DNA from 4 places in the Heyndrickxia sp. FW510-T9 genome. Region 3 is predicted to be linked to each of the others. Evidence: a T-box and tRNA genes for the amino acid it is inferred to sense, from the RefSeq annotation. Region 3 holds a T-box; the other regions hold tRNA genes.
The links. A T-box is a leader RNA that pairs with one kind of tRNA and senses whether it is charged. The one in region 3 lies ahead of AC3WJF_RS10980 (arginine--tRNA ligase), so its partner is inferred to be a tRNA-Arg.
Positions count from the first base shown of each region.

Region 1: it encodes a tRNA-Arg, which carries the amino acid that the T-box ahead of AC3WJF_RS10980 (arginine--tRNA ligase) is inferred to sense. The anticodon was not compared.
Region 2: it encodes a tRNA-Arg, which carries the amino acid that the T-box ahead of AC3WJF_RS10980 (arginine--tRNA ligase) is inferred to sense. The anticodon was not compared.
Region 4: it encodes a tRNA-Arg, which carries the amino acid that the T-box ahead of AC3WJF_RS10980 (arginine--tRNA ligase) is inferred to sense. The anticodon was not compared.

Region 1 covers NZ_JBYSWK010000005.1:20,401-26,124, reverse strand. The annotation lists gene tig (trigger factor) at 1-570, opposite strand, end outside; gene AC3WJF_RS04060 (tetratricopeptide repeat protein) at 742-1,749, opposite strand; tRNA gene AC3WJF_RS04055 (tRNA-Arg) at 1,960-2,036, opposite strand; gene AC3WJF_RS04050 (metallophosphoesterase) at 2,313-2,822, opposite strand; gene AC3WJF_RS04045 (XTP/dITP diphosphatase) at 3,016-3,633, opposite strand; gene rph (ribonuclease PH) at 3,626-4,378, opposite strand; gene AC3WJF_RS04035 (GerMN domain-containing protein) at 4,531-5,574, opposite strand; gene racE (glutamate racemase) at 5,668-5,724, opposite strand, start outside.
Region 2 covers NZ_JBYSWK010000009.1:5-5,728, forward strand. The annotation lists gene AC3WJF_RS06670 (YjcZ family sporulation protein) at 576-692, shown strand; gene AC3WJF_RS06675 (glucosaminidase domain-containing protein) at 959-1,789, opposite strand; gene AC3WJF_RS06680 (hypothetical protein) at 2,051-2,257, shown strand; gene AC3WJF_RS06685 (nitric oxide synthase oxygenase) at 2,463-3,542, opposite strand; tRNA gene AC3WJF_RS06690 (tRNA-Arg) at 3,701-3,773, opposite strand; gene AC3WJF_RS06695 (GNAT family N-acetyltransferase) at 4,132-4,680, shown strand; gene AC3WJF_RS06700 (hypothetical protein) at 4,789-4,944, shown strand; gene AC3WJF_RS06705 (bifunctional folylpolyglutamate synthase/dihydrofolate synthase) at 5,192-5,724, shown strand, end outside.
Region 3 covers NZ_JBYSWK010000017.1:52,122-57,845, reverse strand. The annotation lists gene AC3WJF_RS10985 (ATP-binding protein) at 1-265, shown strand, start outside; gene AC3WJF_RS10980 (arginine--tRNA ligase) at 435-2,297, opposite strand; T-box leader at 2,341-2,554, opposite strand; gene AC3WJF_RS10975 (bifunctional glycosyltransferase/CDP-glycerol:glycerophosphate glycerophosphotransferase) at 2,656-4,818, opposite strand; gene AC3WJF_RS10970 (ATP-dependent helicase) at 4,978-5,724, opposite strand, start outside.
Region 4 covers NZ_JBYSWK010000002.1:142,599-148,322, reverse strand. The annotation lists gene AC3WJF_RS02045 (gluconeogenesis factor YvcK family protein) at 1-558, shown strand, start outside; gene whiA (DNA-binding protein WhiA) at 623-1,576, shown strand; gene AC3WJF_RS02035 (HPr family phosphocarrier protein) at 1,596-1,853, shown strand; gene clpP (ATP-dependent Clp endopeptidase proteolytic subunit ClpP) at 2,232-2,831, opposite strand; tRNA gene AC3WJF_RS02025 (tRNA-Arg) at 3,078-3,149, shown strand; gene AC3WJF_RS02020 (hypothetical protein) at 3,739-4,356, shown strand; gene AC3WJF_RS02015 (hypothetical protein) at 4,760-5,191, opposite strand; gene AC3WJF_RS02010 (phosphodiester glycosidase family protein) at 5,491-5,724, opposite strand, start outside.

The DNA.
Region 1 (5,724 bases), on a different contig from region 3:
CTCTAATGAATAATTTTCAGCCTTTCCACCTTCAAAAGCTTCACCATCTACAAAGCCTTCAAAATCGATGACAACAGTATCGCCGTTTTCTGCTGTTCCATCTTCTTTAATCACTAGTTCTGCTTGACGTTCTTGAAGAGTTTTTAATTCTTTTTCAACATCTTCATCCGTCACTTCAGTGTCTAATTTTTCAACTTCTAAACCTTTATATTCACCAAGCTTAACTTCAGGTTTTACAGTAACAGTTGCTTTAATGATTAATTCTTTTCCTTTTTCCATTTGCTCAATATCAATCTCAGGACGATCTACAGGGAAAATTCCTGTTTCCTCAATTGCATTGGCATATGCATCTGGAAGAATAATATCGATTGCATCTTGGTATAATGATTCTACACCGAAACGTTTTTCAAATAAACTACGTGGCATTTTTCCTTTACGGAATCCAGGAACATTCACTTGTTTTACTACTTTTTTGAATGCCGCATCTAATCCATTATTTACTGTTTCCACATCAACTTCAATAGTAAGAATCACTTGATTCCCTTCTTGTTTTTCCCATTTTACTGACATACCTTTCCCTCCAACAATCTATATTTGATAGTTAAATAATTAGTTTCAATAGATAAGCTACTTACGCAGATTTACCCTATCCATTTTTAAAATAGAAAAAAGAATTATGTTGAATAATACACAATACAACCATTACATTATAACATAGGATTTATGTGTTTCAAGACGGTGCTAAAGATTAGGCAAAGAAATTTCTTCAAGTATACGTAGAAATTCAAGACATTTTCTTAATTCCGACTCTTTTATTTGATAATTTTCACACATATTTTCCTGACTGACTTGTTCCCCGTAAAGCTCCTGTCCCATCGAATGATACGCAGCCATCCATAACATTACATTACTTGGTTCTAACTCAAATGGATATAAGAGAAAAAAATGCTTATCCATAATTATTTTAATTTGTTCATATAGAGATGGGTTTTTCTGTTCAATATTTTTTTGCAATTGATTTCTCAATTCTATATAAAAAGGAGTTTCAAACAACGGCTGAAGTTCAGTAGGGTTAATAGCACTTTTATAATGAAATTTTTCGATAGCTATTTTTTTTTCAAATCCATGTTCCTTAAGAATGTTCAGAACCATGGTTTGAACAAAAGGATGCTGCTCGCGATTACCGAGAAACCTTGTTAATTCTTTTATGTATGGTTGAATGTTTATATTCATTAAACCTGCTATTGCAAGTATTTGTTCATGAATGTTTGTGGATGTTAGGATCTCTTTTGTTTCATGACTAGTTGGATAGTTAATCGTATCGACTCCAAACCTTTTTTCACTAAATTGAAGTAGTTTTTCATAATGATTAAGTTTTTCTAGTGGTATTTCTTTTTCTTCAATAAGGATTTTTATCGTTTCCGCTACTTTTTTATATTCTTTAAGTTGAATTAATACCATTAAATAAATATCAATTGTTTCAAAATAATCCCCGATACCTTTTTTTAGCATATCTTCGCATAATATTCTTGTATCTTCGAAGTTTCCCATTTCAGAAAGGGCAACAAGTAATGCGGTTTCTATATCTGGACTATTTCCTTCCATTTCTCTCGCCTGCAAAAGAAAATTTGCTGCAGTCTCATAATTTTTCATTTCCAACTGTTCTATTCCCATGGAGAGAAGACGTTGTGGCAGACCTGGGAAATAAACGATATTCTCTTTCTTTTTTAGCTTTTTACCTTTTCTCATTTTTGTTACCGCCTTTACCATAATCGGGAATAGTGTAGCATATAAATGAGGGAATTTACAAAAAGGCCTATCATCCAATTTTAATTACAATACGTTGTTGGCCAATCTACACTTCTTTCGCTTCGGAAAAGCTGCCTCAAGCTGATAGACAAACATGTTATTAGGAACAAAAAAAGCCTACCATAAGGTAAGCTTGTATGTATTAGTTTATGGCGTCCCAGGAGGGATTCGAACCCCCGACCCACAGCTTAGAAGGCTGTTGCTCTATCCTGCTGAGCTACTGGGACATTATAATATTTAATTATAAAGTTTGAAATGAAAATTAAGTATATCCCGTCCAGCTCTCAGAAAGATTATTCAAGATGTTGCTCGATCTGTACGCTGAAGTGTTGCTTCGTAGCGTATTCGGTCGTGCTGAGCTACTGGGACATTTTAATTTATGTCATATTCTCTTTAAGACATTTTTTATTATATTTGTATATCATCTGTTTGTCAACAGATTTTAAGAAAAATATTATTAAAACTTTCCTATTGCAGTAAATATTTACTGCAATAGGTTTTTATTATAATACAAATAGATGTCTTAATGGAAGTAGTTCTTGATGATTGTTTGTATAAAATTTAGTTGTTATTTGATGGTCAATTTTTTCAACAATTGCATATGTCTTTTCCTTGCGACCTCGCGGCATAAATATACTACCAGGATTTAAAAATAATGTTCCATCTATCATTTCAGCTCCAAGTGCATGAGAATGACCAAAGAACACAAAATCAGCATCCACTTCTTTCGCTTTATAGGAAAGATTCATTAAGGTCATTTTGACATTATAATGATGTCCATGTGTAACAAAAATGGTATTGCCTTTAATGTTTTCTTTAATATCGAGAGGGAATGTACGATCATAATCACAATTTCCCCTAACACTTAAAAAACCTTGCATTTCATTACTGTCAGCCTGTAATTCTGAATCTCCACAGTGGATCATAGCATCAACTTTATTATGATATTTATTCTTTATCTCACCTAATTCACTTGTTAATCCATGACTATCACTCACCACTAGTAACTTCATTCCCCATCATCCTAATCAATTTAGTATATCTTCAATAATGGCTCTTTTCTTAAACATAGTAAGTTTATAATGATAAATCCCAGAACAGAAATTCTTCATTCTTTTTTGGAATGGATAATAATCTCCTTTAAGAAAAGATGCCCCGAAACTACACCTTATAAAGAAGTTTAAACAATGTGCGAAAAACAACAACTTATGCGAAAACAGTTTCAATCATAGAAATAAGTTTTTGAATCGCTTTAGCACGATGACTAATTTGATTTTTTTCTTCCGACGGTATTTCAGCCATTGTTAAACCCCTATCTTTTATAGAAAATATTGGATCATAGCCAAAACCATTTGTCCCGCGCTTCTCTCTCAATATTTCTCCTTCACAAATGCCAGAAACAGTTCTTGTTATTTCACCAGGAATGGCTAGAGCAATAGCACAATAAAATCTTGCAGTTCGCTTCTCCAGTGGTACTTGCTCCATTTCGGAAAGCACCTTGCGAATATTTGCTTCATCATTCTTGTCGCTACCTGCAAACCTAGCGGAGAAAATACCTGGTCTACCATTTAATGCATCTACGATTAGACCGCTATCATCCGAGATAACCATTGTTTGAAACTGCTTAGCTATTGCTTCCGCTTTTAAAATTGCATTTTCTTCAAACGTTTTTCCTGTCTCTTCAATATCAGAAACATCAGGAAAATCTAACAAAGTTAGTACCTTAATTTCATATGGAGAAAACAGTTTTTCAAATTCTTTCGCTTTTCCTATATTTTTTGTTGCGATAATGACTTGTTTGTTCTCCAGTATACTTTTATTCATTTATATTACCCTCTATTTTGGAAGAAATATCACCGAGTACTTGTTTTTGATAGTCGATTAATTCCTTAATCCCTTTTTGAGCAGTATCTAATAATTGCTGAAGCTCCTCGGCAGAAAATGTGGCCTCTTCTCCAGTACCTTGTAGTTCAACAAATTTTCCATTACCGGTCATAACAACATTCATATCTACTTCTGCAGTACTATCCTCTGCATAGTTCAGGTCTAATGCAACCCCAGTTTCTTTTAGAATTCCTACACTCGTTGCGGCCAAATAATCTGTTATAGGAAATTTTTTAATCGCTTTTCTCTCATACAATTTGTTCAGTGCTGATGTCATAGCGACAAATGCACCTGTAATGGAAGCAGTTCTTGTTCCACCATCGGCTTGAATCACGTCGCAGTCTATCCAGACAGTCCTCTCACCAATTTGCTCCAAATCAACAACAGCCCTTAATGCCCGGCCAATTAAACGTTGAATTTCCATTGTTCTACCTGAAACTTTTCCTTTTGAAGACTCACGAATATTTCTTTGCTCTGTGGCGCGCGGAAGCATAGAATATTCTGCAGTAATCCAGCCTTTTCCACTACCCCTCATAAAAGGAGGAACTCTATCTTCAATACTAGCATTACATATGACTTTCGTATCACCAACTGTAATAAGTACCGAACCTTCAGGATGTATTAAATAATTGCTTTCTATATGTATTGGCCGTAATTGATCTGCATTTCTACCATCTACTCTCAAAAATTTTTACCTCCTTTTGAACTAGCGCTGTTTTCGTATTAATTCTACTTTTGATGAAAAAGCAGCAAGACTTAAGAAAATAGCCTACATGAAAGAAGAGGCGGCATGAGCCGACCTCTAGTTACATTCTTTAGTATATCAAAAAATAGTCATTAAAAACTACCTGTGTTAACTTTTTCAGGTCTTGTTACTGGTTCTTCTAATGACTTTCCTTTCTCATCAATCAGCTTCGTGTTTCCATTCACTTCAATTGATACCTTCTTAATGTCCGGTAACTCTGTTAGTGAAAGTACTAATGGATTTAATACTTCATCAGAGATTATCTTTTGTTCAAAGCTGCTGATAATTTCTTCATTAAAATTAAGAGTTACATTTCCATTCTTCACTGTTGGATCTGACAATAATTTTACGTCAGAATTAAATGCACTAAGAAGATTGGAATTTTGATTTGGGCCATTTGCTAATGCACTTACAACTGCTTTAATATCATTATTTTCCGTATTTCCAATACGTTTCGTCACAGGTACATAATATACTTCTTCAGCATTGTTTTGCGCAGGGTAATAGACCGTTAGTGGATGAGTATTAGTAATATCAACAACTCCAGATGCATCAAGATTAATACCATCTTTCCTAGACAAGCCATTTGGATTAATCGGAGTTCCATTAACAGGCATTTGTGAAAGCTTATAGCCATTCACTTTGATTTCCACTTTTTTCACATTGTTAAATTGTGTAAGTGTCCATGTAATAGACTCAAGAATTTTTTGTTCATCTTCTGCTTTATATTTTTTAAAATCATTTGAAAAATCAGCAGTAGCTGTCCCATCTTTAATCGCGACATCTACTTGTGTATTTGCCGGCAACATTGCTTGAAAACCATTTGGAAGCATTTCTTCAATAGGACCATCTTTCACTAAATATTCAAGAGCTTGTTTCGCAACACTTGTTGTATTTGGCAGTGCCAGTGTTTGCGCAACCACATAGCCATTTTTGTCCATTAAGTATAGCTCCGTCATTACCGAATTCTCGTCTACTTTCGTATTAGTCTTCGTTCCTTCTTGCTTTCCGTAAGAAACCTTTTGTGGCGGATCAATTTGATCTTTTTTTTCGCTGTTAAACAGTCCACATCCTGAAAGATACATGCTTGAAGCAAGTACGGTAACAGCAATGGTATTCTTAACCTTTTTAGACATTTTGTACTCCTCCTAACGACAGTTTGTACTACTATTTATACGAGCTATCCGATTGAATTAGACCCTATAAAATAAAAAAAAGAAACCATCTTATTAAAAAATGGTTTCTCCTAAATAAATCGTTTCTACGTTTTCTATATTTTGTTCTAA
Region 2 (5,724 bases), on a different contig from region 3:
AAATTACCGTAAAAATCCTACTGCCGATTTTTACTCATATATAAATAGCAACAAAGTTTAAGAAAAGAGCCTTATCGAAATGCTTTTTTTATTTTTTATATTTTTTCCATGCTTGCCCTCTCACAAGCAAACTTAATTGCATAACCTGTATTATCGCTCAATAAAAAGGAGGGGAATATTTATGCCATTATATGGAGGTTACGGATATGGTCCGCGTTTTGGTCCGCGCTTTGGATTCGGTCCACGTTTCGGCTTTGGTCCGCGTTTTGGTCCGCGCTTTGGTCCACGTTTTGGATTTCGTCGAGGTCCCTTTTTCTATTAATTGTTCCAATTGTTAATTCATACAGGTAGTGCTTAAAATAGTGGTGTATTTTACATTCTCTAATTATTAAACCGAGAATAAAAACGTTTAATTATTTCCTATCGATTTTTTATGTTTTTAATTTAAACTCCGTCTTCCTAAAAAACTTGGATTCTACGTTTATACAATTCATATAAAATGTAGTCACCCACTTTCAATGGTCATGATGTATGTCATTAAATAGCACCTCTACCACTTTTCCTTTTCTAACTGCATAAAAGGAGGTGATAAGAGTGAAGCTGCTGGTGGTTACGGATATGGAGAAGGTTTTGCTTTAATCATTGTTCTTTTCATTCTATTAATTATTTTCGGTGCTGCATACGTTTATTAAGACTTAATAGCTTTTTATCAATCGGCCATAAAAGAGTGGCCGATCTTTTCTATTGATGAAATGAATCTAACAAAAAAATGATCAATAATACTACTAGTAAAAATTACTATTAATTTCTGAAGCTTTCCTTATAGTTACAGTTGGTTTACCTTTTCTCCTAATTACAGACAAATCAAAACGCCACTTAACGGAAAGTCGAGTTTTAAGAATTAAAAACCAAGAATTTCTATCAACGAAATCCTTGCATGTTGCTTTGGTAAGCTTCCCTACTTAACCCGGAGTCTCTGCCCTATTTTAATCAAGTAGTTATCATTAAGTTTATTCCATTTTTTGATATCAGCTTGGGAAGAACCATATTTCACCGCTAGCTCTGACACTGTATCCCCCTTTACTACCGTGTGATAAACAGGTGCAGCAGCTTTATTTTCATTAGGATTAATCCAACTGCCGGGAGCACCAGCTTTCGTTGTAACATTAATCATGCCGTCTGATTGGCTAAATACGAAATAAGTGCCAGCTTTAACGGCTCCTTTAATATTTTTACCTACTTTAGCATCTGCAGCAGTAAGATAGGCATTCACGGACGTTACGACTGTATACTTTTGATCTCCGTTTGGCTTTGGTTCATTCTTTTCATCATATTTCGTTAAATTATTCGATTCGATGATATTGATTACCTTTGCCGCATAATTAGGATCTGTAGCATATCCATCTGCCTGAAGTTCTTTAGCCGCTTGCTTATAATCCGTTTCACCGATAATATTCGTATATTTATTTCGATCCCAGCTCACCCCGTTTTCATACAGATTGGCAAGATCACATAGGGATTCATACCATGACGGATATTTTCGAAAAGCGGTATTTACTTGATAAGGAACATTTTTTCCATTTAAAATCTTATATTCAGTAGTTTGCATTGTGATAGATTGGCTATTATATGCTCCTTTAATTCCAAATAGGTTATTTCCCTTGACCGCAAGTCCACTTTTACCCCAGTTGCTTTCTATTATCGCCTGAGCAATGATTAATGACGCCAAGATATGAAATTCATTTTGTATCTTTTGAGCATAAGGCGCGATATCCTCTATAAAGCCCATTTTACATCCTCTCCTTTTTATATAGTAGATGTAAGTAAAGGGAAGATGGTACAGGCTTTTTTGCTAGGAAAAAAGTATATTTTTTGTAGTAAACAAGCTTAATAATTACCATTTTTGTATTTTCATAATATTTATTAGAAATTTCCTTATTATTCTAGTATTTAAGTCTAGTCCAATTTTATAAATGCTATTGTATTTGTCCGTTTCACTTCTAATATGTATTGCATCTTATATTTTATATTTAATATTGGAGGTGATCATATGTATCAATGTAGACCAGTTAGACCAATTGTTTGTCGTCCGCAATATGTTGTGCGAGATTTTTATACTCCGAGGATAGTCCCTGTTATTCATCCAATAGTGCACATAAATCGCCAAAATATAGTTAATGTTCCACGGAATATTTATCAACCTATAACTAGAAATGTGGTTGTAGATCGAGGATTCCCTAGAGGTGGTTTTTATTAATAGAGAGTTTTTATTAACTATTCCTTACTATCATTGATCCTGTAGAAAGACAAATGAGGGTGACTATCTTTGTAATTTGAGTCTAGTTCCCATGCAGTTAAAGTTAAGGCTATGAAAACATAAAATATATTCGCTTAGCAGTAGTGTTATTTAATATCTTTAAAAATGTTGAAAAGCCAACAAAATTGCTGGCTTTTCACAGTGATTAATATGGTGATTCCTGGTAAAAATAATTTGGCTTTTTAATAATATTTTTATATGGTTTATGAAATATATGGGTTGTAGAAGGAGCCAACGGTGGAATTAGCCAAACCCAATTACCTGTTACTTGTCTTTCCATTTCTTTTTCTTTTTCTTCAAATTTTTTAAATTGTACTGCCGCAGTATGATGATCAACTATACTGACACTACATTCTTTATAAGAATGTAATACAGCAGTATTTAATTCCAGGAGCGCTCTATCCTTCCACAACGTGAGATTACTTTTTGTATCAAGCTTCATTAATGATCCAATCTTAGGCAACAAATTATAACGGGATTCATCCGCAAGATTTCGAGCTCCTATTTCAGTCCCCATATACCAACCATTAAATGGAGCAGCTGTATATGTAATTCCCCCTACTTCAAGTTTCATACTAGAAATAATAGGTACTGCATACCACTTAAGCTGCAAATCCTCAAACCACTCATATTGTGGATGCCGCAAAGGTATTTCTAAAATAAGTTTTTCGGGAATTTCATAAAATTTTGGACTCCTATTATCGATTTGAATAACTATAGGTAGAATATCGAAGTTTCCATATTTCGGCTCCCAACCAAGATTTATACAGCGCTCTGTAAATGCAATAGAATCAGGATCCCCTAATATACCATGTTTGGTCTTATAGCCTGCATAGCGTATCAATTGATGATTCCATATACGCACAGTTTGGTTTTGGCTTTGCTGAGGAAAGACTGTAATTGTAGGCCGAATTCGACCATTATTAGTAGCGTATTCTATATGTTCAAATAGCGCCTCAATAATCTCATCTTCAGAGTTTATATATCTTTTGTCTATTACATGTAAGGTATCCCAAAATAATCGACCTATACAATGATTACTATTTCTCCATGCTACCTTTGCTCCATAAACTAGTTCCTCAGCAGTATGCTCGTAAGATCCTTTATTTTGTATTTGTCCTTTAATCTCTGTTAACCTTTCATCTATATCATGTTGAGTTTTATTTAATTCCTTATAACAAGAATTTATAAATTCTTCAGCTTCTTGAAGTACACTGCAAATCAAAATGAGTCCTCCTAATAAATATAGCTTTTATCCTATAATTATATCCTTGTGAAATCATACTTATTGGGCAAAATTTTATGATTAAATCAATTATTGTTTTCATTAGGAAAAGAGTAAAACCCCTTGTGTGACAAGGGGTTTTACTCTTTTTAGTATGACGGCCCCGAGAGGACTCGAACCTCCGACGCATGGTTTAGGAAACCAACGCTCTATCCGCTGAGCTACGGAGCCAAATTAAATGTGCAATAAATATTATATAGCATTCTGCCATTTTTGAAAAGGATAAATCAAATTAATGTCGAACTTAGTAGGCAGGAGCAATATGTAAATAGTTGATTTAAGTTTAGCACACTAAAAAGGATATACTTCCATCACAATAATAAAGATAACCATTAGTACGATGATTGTTATAAAGGCACCTAGTAAGAATTTTTTCATGGGTGAATAATCCTCCTCATATCAATAATCAAATATTATCAGATTCATTAACGACTATCTATAATTTTGATTAGGTTTTTTTGAATTTTTAGAGAAACTAATTTTATACATATGTTTCCACACATTTCAAACTAGAATAAGGGGTATGTTTATGAATTTTTCCATTTTAAGTGGTGAAAAAGTGAAATTAACCACAGTAACAGAAGACGACTTAAATACGATTAGCGATTGGTATCAAGACCCTGTCTTTTTACGATTATTTGATGCTACTCCTGCCCATCCGCGTAGCATCGCTTCGCTTCGCACTTGGTTTGAAGGACTTTCCAACTCTACTAACCAATTTGTTTTTTCTATTAGAACGATTGAAAGTAACCAATTAATTGGATTTTTAGAATTGGACGGAATTCTTTGGAATCAGCGTATTGCTTGGGCTTCTATCGCGATCGGAGATGAAAAGTATCGTGGCATGGGTTACGGGAAAGAAGCTTTCGAATTGGCCTTACAATTTGCTTTCCATGAACTAAATCTCAGGAGAGTGCAGCTTACTGTCTTCAGCTATAATCAGCCCGCAATACAGCTTTATACAAAATTAGGTTTTACTCATGAAGGAACATATAGAGAATTTCTCGAACGTAATGGAGAAACCTACGATATGCTTTTATTCGGATTGCTTAAGAAAGAGTGGGAAAAAAATTTATAAAAGATAAATAATATTTCTAGCAAATTTAATGGAAAGCTTTTCATCTTTTCAGCATATTTTTTATTATCTAGAGTGTTCTTTTTTACACATGAAAAGGGGATGAAAAATATGGTTGACGCATGGATCGTTACCATTGGTTTTCTAGTTTGTGTAGTTGGATTTGCAGGATGGTTGTTTATCTTTGCTTTGAAATTAGTACTCATATCTGAAGATGCTAAAACAATAGACCCAGTACCGGCACATACCGAATCATTTTATACATGACACCATATTATGGTGTCTTTTTTACTATCAAAATATATTGTTGTCAGCCTCCGTGAACAAGTGAAGTTAGCCCTCCAAATTTCGACAAGTCTTTGTGACATAAGGATTAACTTCGCAAAGAAAGTAGGTAGACAAACATTTACATACTGTTCCAACTAGTTTTATTTCAAAAATCACTTTTACATATGATAATATTTTATTATAAAAAATCGTCTATTTTATCGATGTTTATAGGGAGCATACTTGAATGACAAATACTCAATATGATCAGACACTCGCATTTCTCTCCACTTTCAATGGCCGGACAACTCCACGAGAAAATGGGTACCATCATAAAATCATGGTAGATTTGCTTCAATTAATTGAAATCGATGTTGCTGAATTTACTTTTATTCAAATAACTGGATCATGCGGGAAAGGCAGTACCGCTCAATTTATTTCATCTATACTATCACATCATTCTATTAATCACGGACTATTTACCGGTCCCCATTTGAATGATTATGAGGAAAGATTTGCTGTTAACGGTTCCATCATTAATCGAGAAGAATTTTCCTCCATTGTCCTAGAGATTCAGAAAAAACTAGAGAATTATCTTCAAAAAGAAGATGTCGGACATATGCATATCATGATCATGATTGCTCTTAGCTTTTTTCATAAACATGGGATTAAACTCGTGGTGTTTGAAAATGGGGTTGGCGGAAAAACGGATCCATCTAACATCTTTGACCCGATGATTGCTGTTTTCACCGAAATCACTTTGGATCACTCACATTTGCT
Region 3 (5,724 bases):
GGACTCCGATGGCGGTATTTTACTGATTGATGTCTCAGAAAAAAAGCAGCATATCATCATCAAAATTAAAGATACTGGAATCGGCATGACTCGAGAGCAAATTTCTCGTTTAGGCAAGCCCTATTACTCTACTAAGGAAAAAGGAACAGGGCTCGGTATGCTTATGGTGTACAGCACCATCAATAAAGTAAAGGGAACTATTGAAATCAATAGTCATATTGGAAAAGGAACGACCTTTCTATTAAAAATTCCCGTCCAACCTTGAAAACTGTAGAAAGTCTACTTGCTTGAATGTCTACTGGCCCAAGACATTGCTCGCCACACCATCGAAATGAATGGGCTAAAATGATGATTAATCATGACAACCACAATCTCTTCCATTAGTGGGATAAGGGACAATCTATTCCCTTATCCCTACTCTTTTTTAATAAATTTCACATACGGCTTGGAGCTGGTATCCCAAGAACCGAAAGTGCTTCAGCGATTGTTTTCTTGAATTTCAAGGTGAGCCAAAGTCTAAAATTTTTCTTGTCGTTATCAGCTTTAATTATTGGACAAACAACATAAAAGTTGTTGAATAATGTTGCCAGCTCATAAGCGTAATTACATATCATATTTGGAGATAGTTCATTACAGGCTGTATAAAGGGTATCCTGCCAAATTGCAATATGTCTCAGTAATGCGTATTCAGGTTTTTCCATTTGATTTATCGTGGCCGGTACTTTTGGCTTCATATTTAATTCATCCTCAGCTTTATTCAAGATGCTAACTGCACGGGCATGAGAATACATTAAATATACACCAGTATTTCCGGTTACTTCTGTCGCCTGTTGGATATCAAAAACGACCTCGGTTAATAAGCTAAATCGAAGTAGGTAGTAACGAATAGCTGCTGCTGCAATCATTCTGCTAGGCAAACCATTCTTATCTGAACGTTTCTTCTCAATTATCTCTTCCATCAGATCCAGTAAATCGGATATTTTGATCCCAATTCCCTGTCTTCCGGACATTGCGTACGACGATTTGCCATCTGTAGTATCTATTCCAAGTTCCTCTGCAGCCCCTGGACTTAATGAAACTACTCCATAACTGACATGACGAAGCTTCTCCGCTTGTTTGCTATATCCTAAGTTTTCAAGTGCTTGCTTTACCATTGTTTGCGGATATTCTTGTCTGTGATCAATGACATTTATTACGATATCCGCTTGACCAAATGGTGTATGGATTCCTTTCCGATTCGTCGTCCAAAGCCCTTCTGAAAAGCGTTTGTATTGGAAGTCCTTTTCTAGTAAGCCAAATTTCCATAGATGATAAGCAATATCTTTAGCTGTATAGGTCAATATACCGTTTGAACGGACTAACACTTTATCCATACTATGATCTGATTCTGTATTGTCTACATCTGATGAAGGTTGTTTTAATACCCAACACCCTTTTAATTTGCCGGAAGTTTCTTGATAAAATTGCGAAGTTTCGTTTAGTAAGCTAAAAGCTGATTCCCAAAATCCTTCCCTAACAATATTGCTTTCCCATACCAGCAAATCATAGACAATGCCAAATTCATTCATTTCTTCAAGATGTTCATGGACAATCCCTTCAGCTACTAGTAGCCCTATCCAAGATAAGTTCTCGTTCCCTGTCTCCAACGAATGAAGTACATTTATCCTTTGTTCAAGTAATTTTGGGTTTTGTTTGTATTCTTTATTCACTTTAGAATAAATATCCCAGCAATAATCGCCAAAACGTGATTGCTCATTTTTATGAGAAATATTCAATAAACCAACAACCGTGTCAGCAAGCTGATTTCCCAAGTCATCAATATAATTATGCACTTCCACATTATATCCAGCTCTTTTTAAGAGTCTCACGAGGGAATCGCCAATACAAGCGTTTCTTAGGTGACCAATATGTGCAGATTTGTTAGGATTGATGGATGTATGCTCTAATACTACCTTTTCTCCATTACTAGGTGGTAAAGTAAATTCTCTCTTAGCCCATTCGCTCCAATCGATATACATATTAATAAATCCTGGAGAGGCAATTTCGATTTTTCGAACCAAATTATCTATGAAACCGTCTTGTTCCAGTTTGATTTTCAATATGTTCGCAATTTGTATTGGTGGCTTGCGAAAGACTTTGGCAAGCTGCATAGCAACATTCGTAGAATAGTCACCATGCTCTAAATGAGCTGGCTGCTCGACACTAATTTTTAAGTCATCGTTACTGCTAAGACCCTTTTCATCCAAAAGATCCTTCACAGTTTTTTCGATACTGCTTGTAATCAACTGGCTTATCACTTTAAAAAACCTCCTTTAAAAAAATTAAAGCCTTCGTCTCTAAAAAAGAGACGAAGGCTTTTGCATTCGCGGTACCACTCTTGTTGTTAAACATACATTTAACCACTCAAAAGATAACGGTCTTAGCCGTGACTTCCTACTAACCATTCAGAAATCATTCTTATGGGTCCGTTTCACTGTTAACACTGTACCGGCTCCCACCATTCCGGCTCGCTTTGACGTTCTTCAACAGTTACTCTCCCAATCCTCGAATATAAAATATATTGAAAACATTATATCCGATTCCATAAAAAAGTCAAACTTTAAAATTTAGACAGAAAAATTAGCTTCCTTTGAACTTAATTTAAAGAAGACAAAACTAATTATTCATTGTGAGACTATTATCCTTATAAAGCTGCTTAGTCTCTTGTAAAAAAACGTTCTCTACAACTTTCACAGATGCATCTCCATTATCCCAATCACAATACGTTTGATAAAATTTCTCATAACGATCCTTATATTTTTCTATTACATTCTCAATATTCATCACTGCATCAATAACCTGTTCTGAAGTATATAGCAGTGGACCAGGGACATCAGTTTCAATATTAATATAAAACCCTCTTAATGTATCCCGGTATTTTTCAAGATCATATGTATAGAATAAAATTGGTCTTTTTAAATTTGCATAGTCAAAAAAGACAGAAGAGTAGTCAGTGATTAATATATCGGATATTAAATAGAGCTCTGCAATATCATCGTATTTCGATAAGTTATATGCAAATCCTTCCGCTCCTGTAGTTTCAATATTATCTGCGATGAAATAATGCATTCGCAACAGGATAACATATTGATCTCCCAGTTTTTCTTTCATTTCTTGGAGATTTAGCTGCAAATTAAATTTATATTTACCTGGTTCATAAAATTCGTCATCTCGCCAAGTCGGAGCATATAATACAACTTTCTTATCCGATGGAATACCTAATTTTCGCTTTATATTGTTAGCTATAGAATCCCGGTCTTTGTGATACAAAATGTCATTTCTAGGATAGCCAAATTCCAAAACGGTCTTATCAAATTTGAATGCCCTCTTAAAGATATCGGTAGAGTATTGATTTGGTGAAATAAGATAATCCCATCTTCTAGATTGTTCATAGAAATGCTTTTTATAATTGGGATTAGCAGAGTATATATCATTCATATCAAAGACTAGCTTTTTTAATGGAGTGCCATGCCATGTTTGAAGATATATATTACCCTCTCTTTTCTTTAAATGAAGCGGCAATCTTGAGTTACTAACCCAATATTTCGCAGTTGCCAAATAATAATAATAAGATAAACTAAAACGTTTAATTTGTTTTGGGTTCCCTGGAATATCTTTGACCTTTCGATTAAATATCCATACATACTCAAAATCCAAGTTTTCATTATTCATGTATTCATATATGTATTTAGGACTATCCGAGTAATTCTTTCCTAAGAAGCTTTCAAAAACAATCGTTTTTTCTCTCATCGGCATTTTTAACAAAATGGAATTATAAATAAATAAGCGCATTTTAGTTCTTCCACTAATTGCACGCTTTAAATTCCTAGCAATATGATGAAATGATAATAATTTCGAAAATTTTTCTTTCTTCTCATTTGCTAATAATTTTATTTCCCTCTTCACAACAATGTTCGTATTTTTTATATTTTTTTGGGAAATCTTTTTTGCAGAATCAGATAATAAATCAAAATAGTTATCAATATTGCTTTTATTAGCAAATAACATGACAATATTTTTTCGATAAATATTTAGAAATTTCCGATCTAAGAATTTATCAATTAGCGAATTTTCCTCTTCCTTGTCCTTTAAATCATTATATACAGAAATAAAATCTAATAATTTTTGTTCTCTACTAGATTGCATTAATGCCGGATTTGAAATTGGGTCATTTCTTAGTCTTTTGAAATACAAGCTATCATTCACATATGGTATTTCATCTATCAATTTTAATATAGCATTAATAACTGGTAATTCTGAGTAGCAATTTACATTTTCACTGAAAAGAAAATTGTTTGATATAAAAAATTCTTTTGAGATTAAATGATGAGTGATGGATATTTTTTTGAAATGTGACAGACTGTTTTTGGAAATTACCCTACTCTCAATTTCATCTAATTGATATGTATCTTTTTTCTTTTTGATTTTTTTATTTCGACCGGCTATGAGACTACAGTCGTTAATATTGTCTAGGAGTTTCTCTAATGTAGAACTTTCAATATAATCATCACTATCCAAAAAGTATATATAATTGCCAGTAGATTGACTTACACCATAGTTTCTAGCAGCACCAACACCCTTTCGAAAAGGGAAAGAACTACTAATAATTCTAGTATCCTTTTTTGCGTATTCTTCTATAATGTTGGAGGAATTATCAGTAGATCCATCATTAATTACTATTATTTCTATGTTGTTATATGTCTGATCTATTACTGACTCCAAGCATTCCGGCAAAAATTCTGCTGTATTAAACACCGGAATGATTACGGATATCTTCATTTGCTTCATATCCTTTCACATTAATCGATTCAATAGTTTGAAACTTCATCTATTCAATAAATTAATAATTTCCTATAAATGTACTAACTATTATTTATGTTATACGCTACCATAAAGTTATCGTCAAGTCACCTGAAAAAGGTTGGAAAATCAGCATTCTTAATGTACTGCTTCTAACAATCCCATTTCTAAACATGTCTTAACTGCAAGGTTTTTGACACCTGATTGAAACCGAATTTCGACTGTTTCCTCTTTAACTACTATTATTTCCCCACATCCAAAGACTCGGTGTTTGACCTCTATTTCCGGCAACAATTCTTTCTGATCCCTTATAGCATTTGGATTGTACGGAATGATTGTATTTCCTACTCTTATTACTCTATTATTTTTCGATGTATCCGTATTATTATTTATCAGCTTTTCGAATTCTGGATTTATTATTTTTTTTACTTGCGATACAAATGGAGATTCCTGCACTATTTGTCCATCTCTTTCCTTATAACTAATGAGTTCCAGATGTTTTTTCGCTCTGGTCATCCCAACATAGAACAACCGAACCGCTTCTTCCATGGCATCGTCTCTTGCTGCTCCACTTTTGGAGTCGTCAGAAGTCGGAATGATTCCGTCGATTAGGTCAATCATATATACTCTTTCAAACTCTAACCCCTTCGAACTATGAAACGTGGAGAACGTTACTACATTCTGTCCTTTTTTGAATCTAGCATTTTTAAGAACAGACTCCAAATACTTTAGACGACCCGCGAACTCCTCCATCGTTTCTAACCCAATTGCAATTTCCTCTAATGTATTTAAGATTCCAAGCAAGTATTCTTTTCGGAACCCAAGTCGCTCACACATTTTTTCAATCGCTTTCTCATAACCTAAACGTTCTCGAATAACTCTAAT
Region 4 (5,724 bases), on a different contig from region 3:
CATGCAGAAATGACAGATGGTACTGTTGTTTCTGGCGAGTCAAAAATACCTTTTTCCGGAAAAAAGATAAAGCGCGTATTTTTGACCCCAGAAGTTATTTATCCGCTTTCAGAAACAATAAAGGAAATACGTCAAGCAGATTTAATTATCATCGGCCCAGGTAGCCTATATACAAGTGTATTGCCAAATCTAATTGTTCCTCAGCTAGGGGAGGAAGTTTGTAAGTCTAAAGCAAAGAAAGTATATATATGTAATCTAATGACACAGGCCGGAGAAACTCTTGACTACACGGCCAGTAACCATGTAGATGCCATTTATCAGCATATGGGATGTAAATTTATTGACACTATTCTAGTAAATAATGAGGAAATTCCACAGAATATACAAGAACGTTATAAAGAGGAATTGGCAAAACCAGTTGTCTATGACGTCGACAAATTAATTGATTTAGGCTTAAATGTTATATACGATCAAATTCTAACGTATGAAGGTGGATTAATTCGCCACGATACAGATAAAGTAGCACGAATTTTATATAATATGTTGCCAAATGGTTAAAATGGATTTTAAGTGAAGTAGGAATTAAATTTCTCTCTCTTTCACTTCAATGGAGGTTATGGGGTTGTCATTTGCTTCAGAAACGAAAAAAGAATTAACTAATTTACAAGTAAAGGATTGTTGTGTAAAAGCTGAGCTTTCAGCACTCATTAGAATGAATGGGGCGCTATCCTTTTCAAATAAACTGTTAGTAGTGAATGTACAAACAGAAAATGCTGCTATCGCACGCCGCATATATATTTTAATCAAAAAAATATATGATACCCCAGTAGAATTACTTGTACGAAAAAAAATGCGCTTAAAAAAGAATAATGTTTACATTGTCCGTTTGAAAAGCATGGCTAAAGATATTCTAGAAGATTTGCAGATATTGGGTGAAGGCTTTACTTTTGAACACCACATATCTCCAAATTTAATTAAGAAAAAATGCTGCAGACGCTCCTATTTAAGAGGAGCATTTCTTGCAGGGGGATCTGTTAATAATCCTGAAACATCTTCTTATCATTTAGAAATCTTTTCTCTATATAAAGAGCATAATGAATCACTTTGTGAATTAATGAATTCGTTTGGGTTAAATAGTAAGACACTTGAAAGAAAAAAAGGCTTTATTACGTACTTAAAAGAAGCAGAAAAAATTACAGAATTTCTGAATGTAGTTGGCGCACACAATGCGTTGTTACGTTTCGAAGACGTTCGCATCGTTCGAGATATGCGCAACTCAGTGAACAGGCTGGTCAATTGCGAAACGGCTAACTTGAATAAAACAATTGGAGCATCCATAAGGCAAGTTGAAAATATTCGCTACATCGAATCATCAGTAGGATTACAAGTATTGCCCGAAAAATTAAGGGAAATTGCAGAGCTTCGAGTCTCCTACCAGGATGTAACATTGAAAGAACTTGGCGAAATGGTATCAGGAGGTACCATTAGCAAATCCGGCATCAACCACCGGCTAAGAAAAATTGATGAAATTGCGGAAAAGCTCCGTGCAGGAGATTTCTCCGCTGCTAATAAATAAGAGAATAGGGGAGTTTGAGATGGAAGAGAGACAAGTAGAAGTAAAACGAAAATCAGGACTTCAAGCACGACCTGCTGCATTATTCGTACAAGAAGCAAATCGCTTTTCGTCTGAAGTATTTTTAGAAAAGGACGGAAAGAAAGTCAATGCAAAAAGTATTATGGGATTAATGAGCCTTGCCGCCGGAGCAGGTGCAGTCGTAACATTAAGTGCAACTGGACATGACGAAAAAGAAGCAATAGAAGGATTAACGAAATTTATAGAAGACGAAAATTAAACGTTTCTATTTAAATGGACTGAAGGACAAAAACCGTTGAAGGAAAGACTAAAGTGTCCTTCATAAAGGTGATGAAGGACAAAAACGGTTGAGAGAAAGTGCAAAGTGTCCTTCATAAAGGTGATGAAGGACAAAATCCGTTGAGAGAAAGTGCAAAGTGTCCTTCATAAAGGCGATGAAGGACAAAAACGGTTGAAGGAAAGCCCAAAGAGTCCTTCATAAAAGGACTGAGGGCTCCATAGGTCCGTCAATTCTTTTTAAGTTTACAATCTTTGAACATAAAAAAAGCCTTTCAAATAGAAAGGCTTTTTTGCTGCTCTTAATTAGTTTCATTTAATTTTCACTAAAAAGAAATTTATTTAGCTTTTAGTGCTTATATTATTTTTTTGTATCTAACTCATTACGAGTTATAATTTTATCAACTAATCCATATTCCATGGCCTTTTCAGCGGTCATAAAGTTATCACGATCCGTATCTCGGCTGATAACGTCAAGCGGCTGTCCAGTACGTTCGGAAAGAATGGTATTTAGTTTTTCACGTAAAAACAGAATACGTTTTGCGGCAATTTCGATTTCCGTTGCTTGCCCTTGAGCACCGCCAAGTGGTTGATGAATCATAACCTCACTGTTCGGTAATGCAATACGTTTTCCTTTTGCTCCTGCAGCTAGTAGGAATGCACCCATCGATGCAGCCATACCAATACAAATAGTTTGTACATCCGATTTAATGTACTGCATTGTATCATAAATAGCCATACCTGCAGTTATACTTCCCCCTGGACTATTGATATAAATGGATATATCTTTCTCCGGATTTTCAGCATCTAAAAACAATAACTGGGCAACAATGGAGTTCGCCACTTGATCATCAATGGCACTGCCAAGCATAATGATGCGATCTTTTAATAGGCGAGAATAAATATCATAGGCACGTTCACCACGATTGGTTTGTTCAATAACTGTAGGGATTAAGTTCATACTTTCTCCTCCTAACACTTTTTATTAATTCAGGACAATACAAACCCGAATGGTTTTTAAGGAAAATAAATCCTTATGTACTTTCCATCATACACTAATGGTCAATAAAGGTCAAACGAAAGCCTTATATTTCTCAAAAAAATATCCTTTATTCATAATTGACCAAAAGTCATTATTTTAAACCTCAAAAAAGCTTGCAATAAAACGTTTTCTAGACTATAATTAAAAACCGTACAGTTCCATTATGCCCTCGTGGTGCAACGGATAGCACGTAAGATTCCGGTTCTTGAAATGGGGGTTCGATTCCCTCCGAGGGCGCTAAAAAAAGTCAATGAGTTCCTATGTTTGTATGAGTTTATATACAGGCATGGGAACTTTTTTGTTGAGTGCTTTTTTATTGCAGTTACCACGCAATGAAAAACACGTAATAGAGGGAATTTATTATGTCGAAAAGAAATAGCGCAACAAGTATTATAGCACTTGAAAAATTGAATCAATAAAAGGTACAGTCTGCAAAAAGCTTTATAGATCTTCACATGCAGAGTATCGCTAGTTATGTATTGAGAAGGGGGAGAAGTTCTTTTACTCTATTCAAAACTTCAACTTTTCCAATTATATGTCCCGAAACTTGTCCATAGAGATTCGACTCTTCCGTATACGCGCCTGATTATTAACGATCATTGCTTAAATCAACTTCAAGATTAGCCCCCCTTTTGTTCAATAAAAACATAAGGACGTGACTGTTTCCGATACCTATTTTCTTCAATGTTTTATACTTACCCACGCAACTTGCACACCTATTGCATTAGATATTATTGGGACACTAGAAGAATGCCAAAAACCGTATCAACTGAAGTGTTAAGAATAGGTTCAGAGACTGTATTAATTAAAAAAGGGGAAAAGAACAGTGCATAGTATAGATAAGGATAAAAATAAAGATCCAAATAGTATTGAGCATGTCTATCGTATTTCTAGCTTTGAGCATGCCTATCGTATTCCCATATTTTTAAGCACGACAACGCATTTAAATAATAAACAAAAAAAGTTTTTAAACCGTCTTATATTAGAGATTGAGAATACTTTGCTGTTTCCACGTACATTACCTTTAAGCGAAAGTTATCCCGAACCTATTTTAACTGATATTCGTCGGTTGATTTCATCTAGCTATGGAATGTTGGCAATGAACTTTCGTCGTTATTTCGTTGAGGTAGTTGACACTAATGTCGGTAAGCCCCCATCAACCATTCCGTTCTGGGAAGGGTCAGTTTATTCACAAGTAGAACCTTCAATGGCTTTTCAATTTGGTCTACCCTTATTATTAGTAAGGGAAGATAGTACTGATGAAAATAATGGAATTTGGGCAGGAGGAATTGCCCCACTCAACACATTTATAGTTTGGGATTCTGAAACTCAAACTGTTGATGAATTCTTTAGCACTGTTGAATGGAGAGAAGCTTTTGCAAATTGGAGTGCAGAGGTAAGAAATGCTTATTATATTCAGACTGAGCCAAAGTTCAAGTATTGATGTGAACGATAAACTGGAATTGTAGCATCAACTAAAATATCTTTGAAAAGTCGAAAATATACAAGATTTAATTAACTTCTGGATTCGGTATCTTTGTTGTAAGGGTTAACATGCATTGAGAAAAACTCAAATATAACGACGCCTAACGGCTTTTTGAACCAATGGTGGTCCAACGGATAGCACGTTCGGTTTTGAAGAACAAAAATCGAATTAGCAGTGCTTTTCGCACAGAAATACGCACTAGGATTAGCAGGTACATTAGCAGTAAAATTAGCGTGAAAAAAGCTCAGAACATTATGCACTGAGCTTTTTTTATATTAGTGAATTGTTGTACATAAGCAGATTATTGATCTATATCTATAAATTTCTGAGTACCTAAAAATCTACCAGAATAAAATTATATTCAATTATTTCTATTTCTACACAAAATCCGATTAATAAATACCAAAGTAGATAATAACACTATTGCCGAGACCCAAAAATAAAAGCCAAGGTTATGTTCCGTAACAATGGATGTATGTCCTGCCTCATCTAGCATCATTACCATTGGGAAAAATGCTTTTATAGCCAGTAATAACATAAATAAATGACTAATGCCAGTTTTTTTTCCTCTAAACGTTTGAACCGAAATGTAAATGAAAAACAGGTTTGCAATCCAACTAGCAGCAGACATCATCCCCGCAAATACGCCTAACCAACCTATTAACAATATATTAAGTCCGCCAAATTTATCCCCGCTAGCTGTTGTGAAAGCGGGTAGCATTAACGAGATACAATACAAAGCCCAAATTACTATTAGAGCAATCGTATTAAGCTTTTTGAAATCCTTTCTCATTAATGTTATTCCTCCTTAGCATTAATCGTCCTAGAAATATGATTGAATCGATTGCGCTTTCTTTTTAATCTATGGTTCTTCTTCACCTAACATGCACCGTTTGTTGAATTCATCCTGCTAAAAGGGGTAGGAATTCAAGTGCTAAAACACCTTTATATTTATGTGAAACCTTGATATATCAACAAAAAGATGCAGTCCATTTTAGTTGCGAATTGGACTGCTAATTTGTGTGCGAATTATGTTTTTGTACTCAAAAACCGAACCCGTTACTATTTTTGAAAGGTGTGTTTTTATATACTTTAATTCGGAATTACGACCCACCCATTTGGTAAGTAGCGCATGCCAACAGCCGTATCAGTTGCAGGTTTTAAAAGCAATTCCCCATTATATATCATTGTTGTAGAACCGCCGCCATCCATCGCAATGGCATTGGTTACTCCATATTTTTCAAACATATGAGCCATATCTGACATAGATGCACCTCGATGTGTCTTATTCCAATAGAAGCGACCATCGGTGATAATCATCACTAC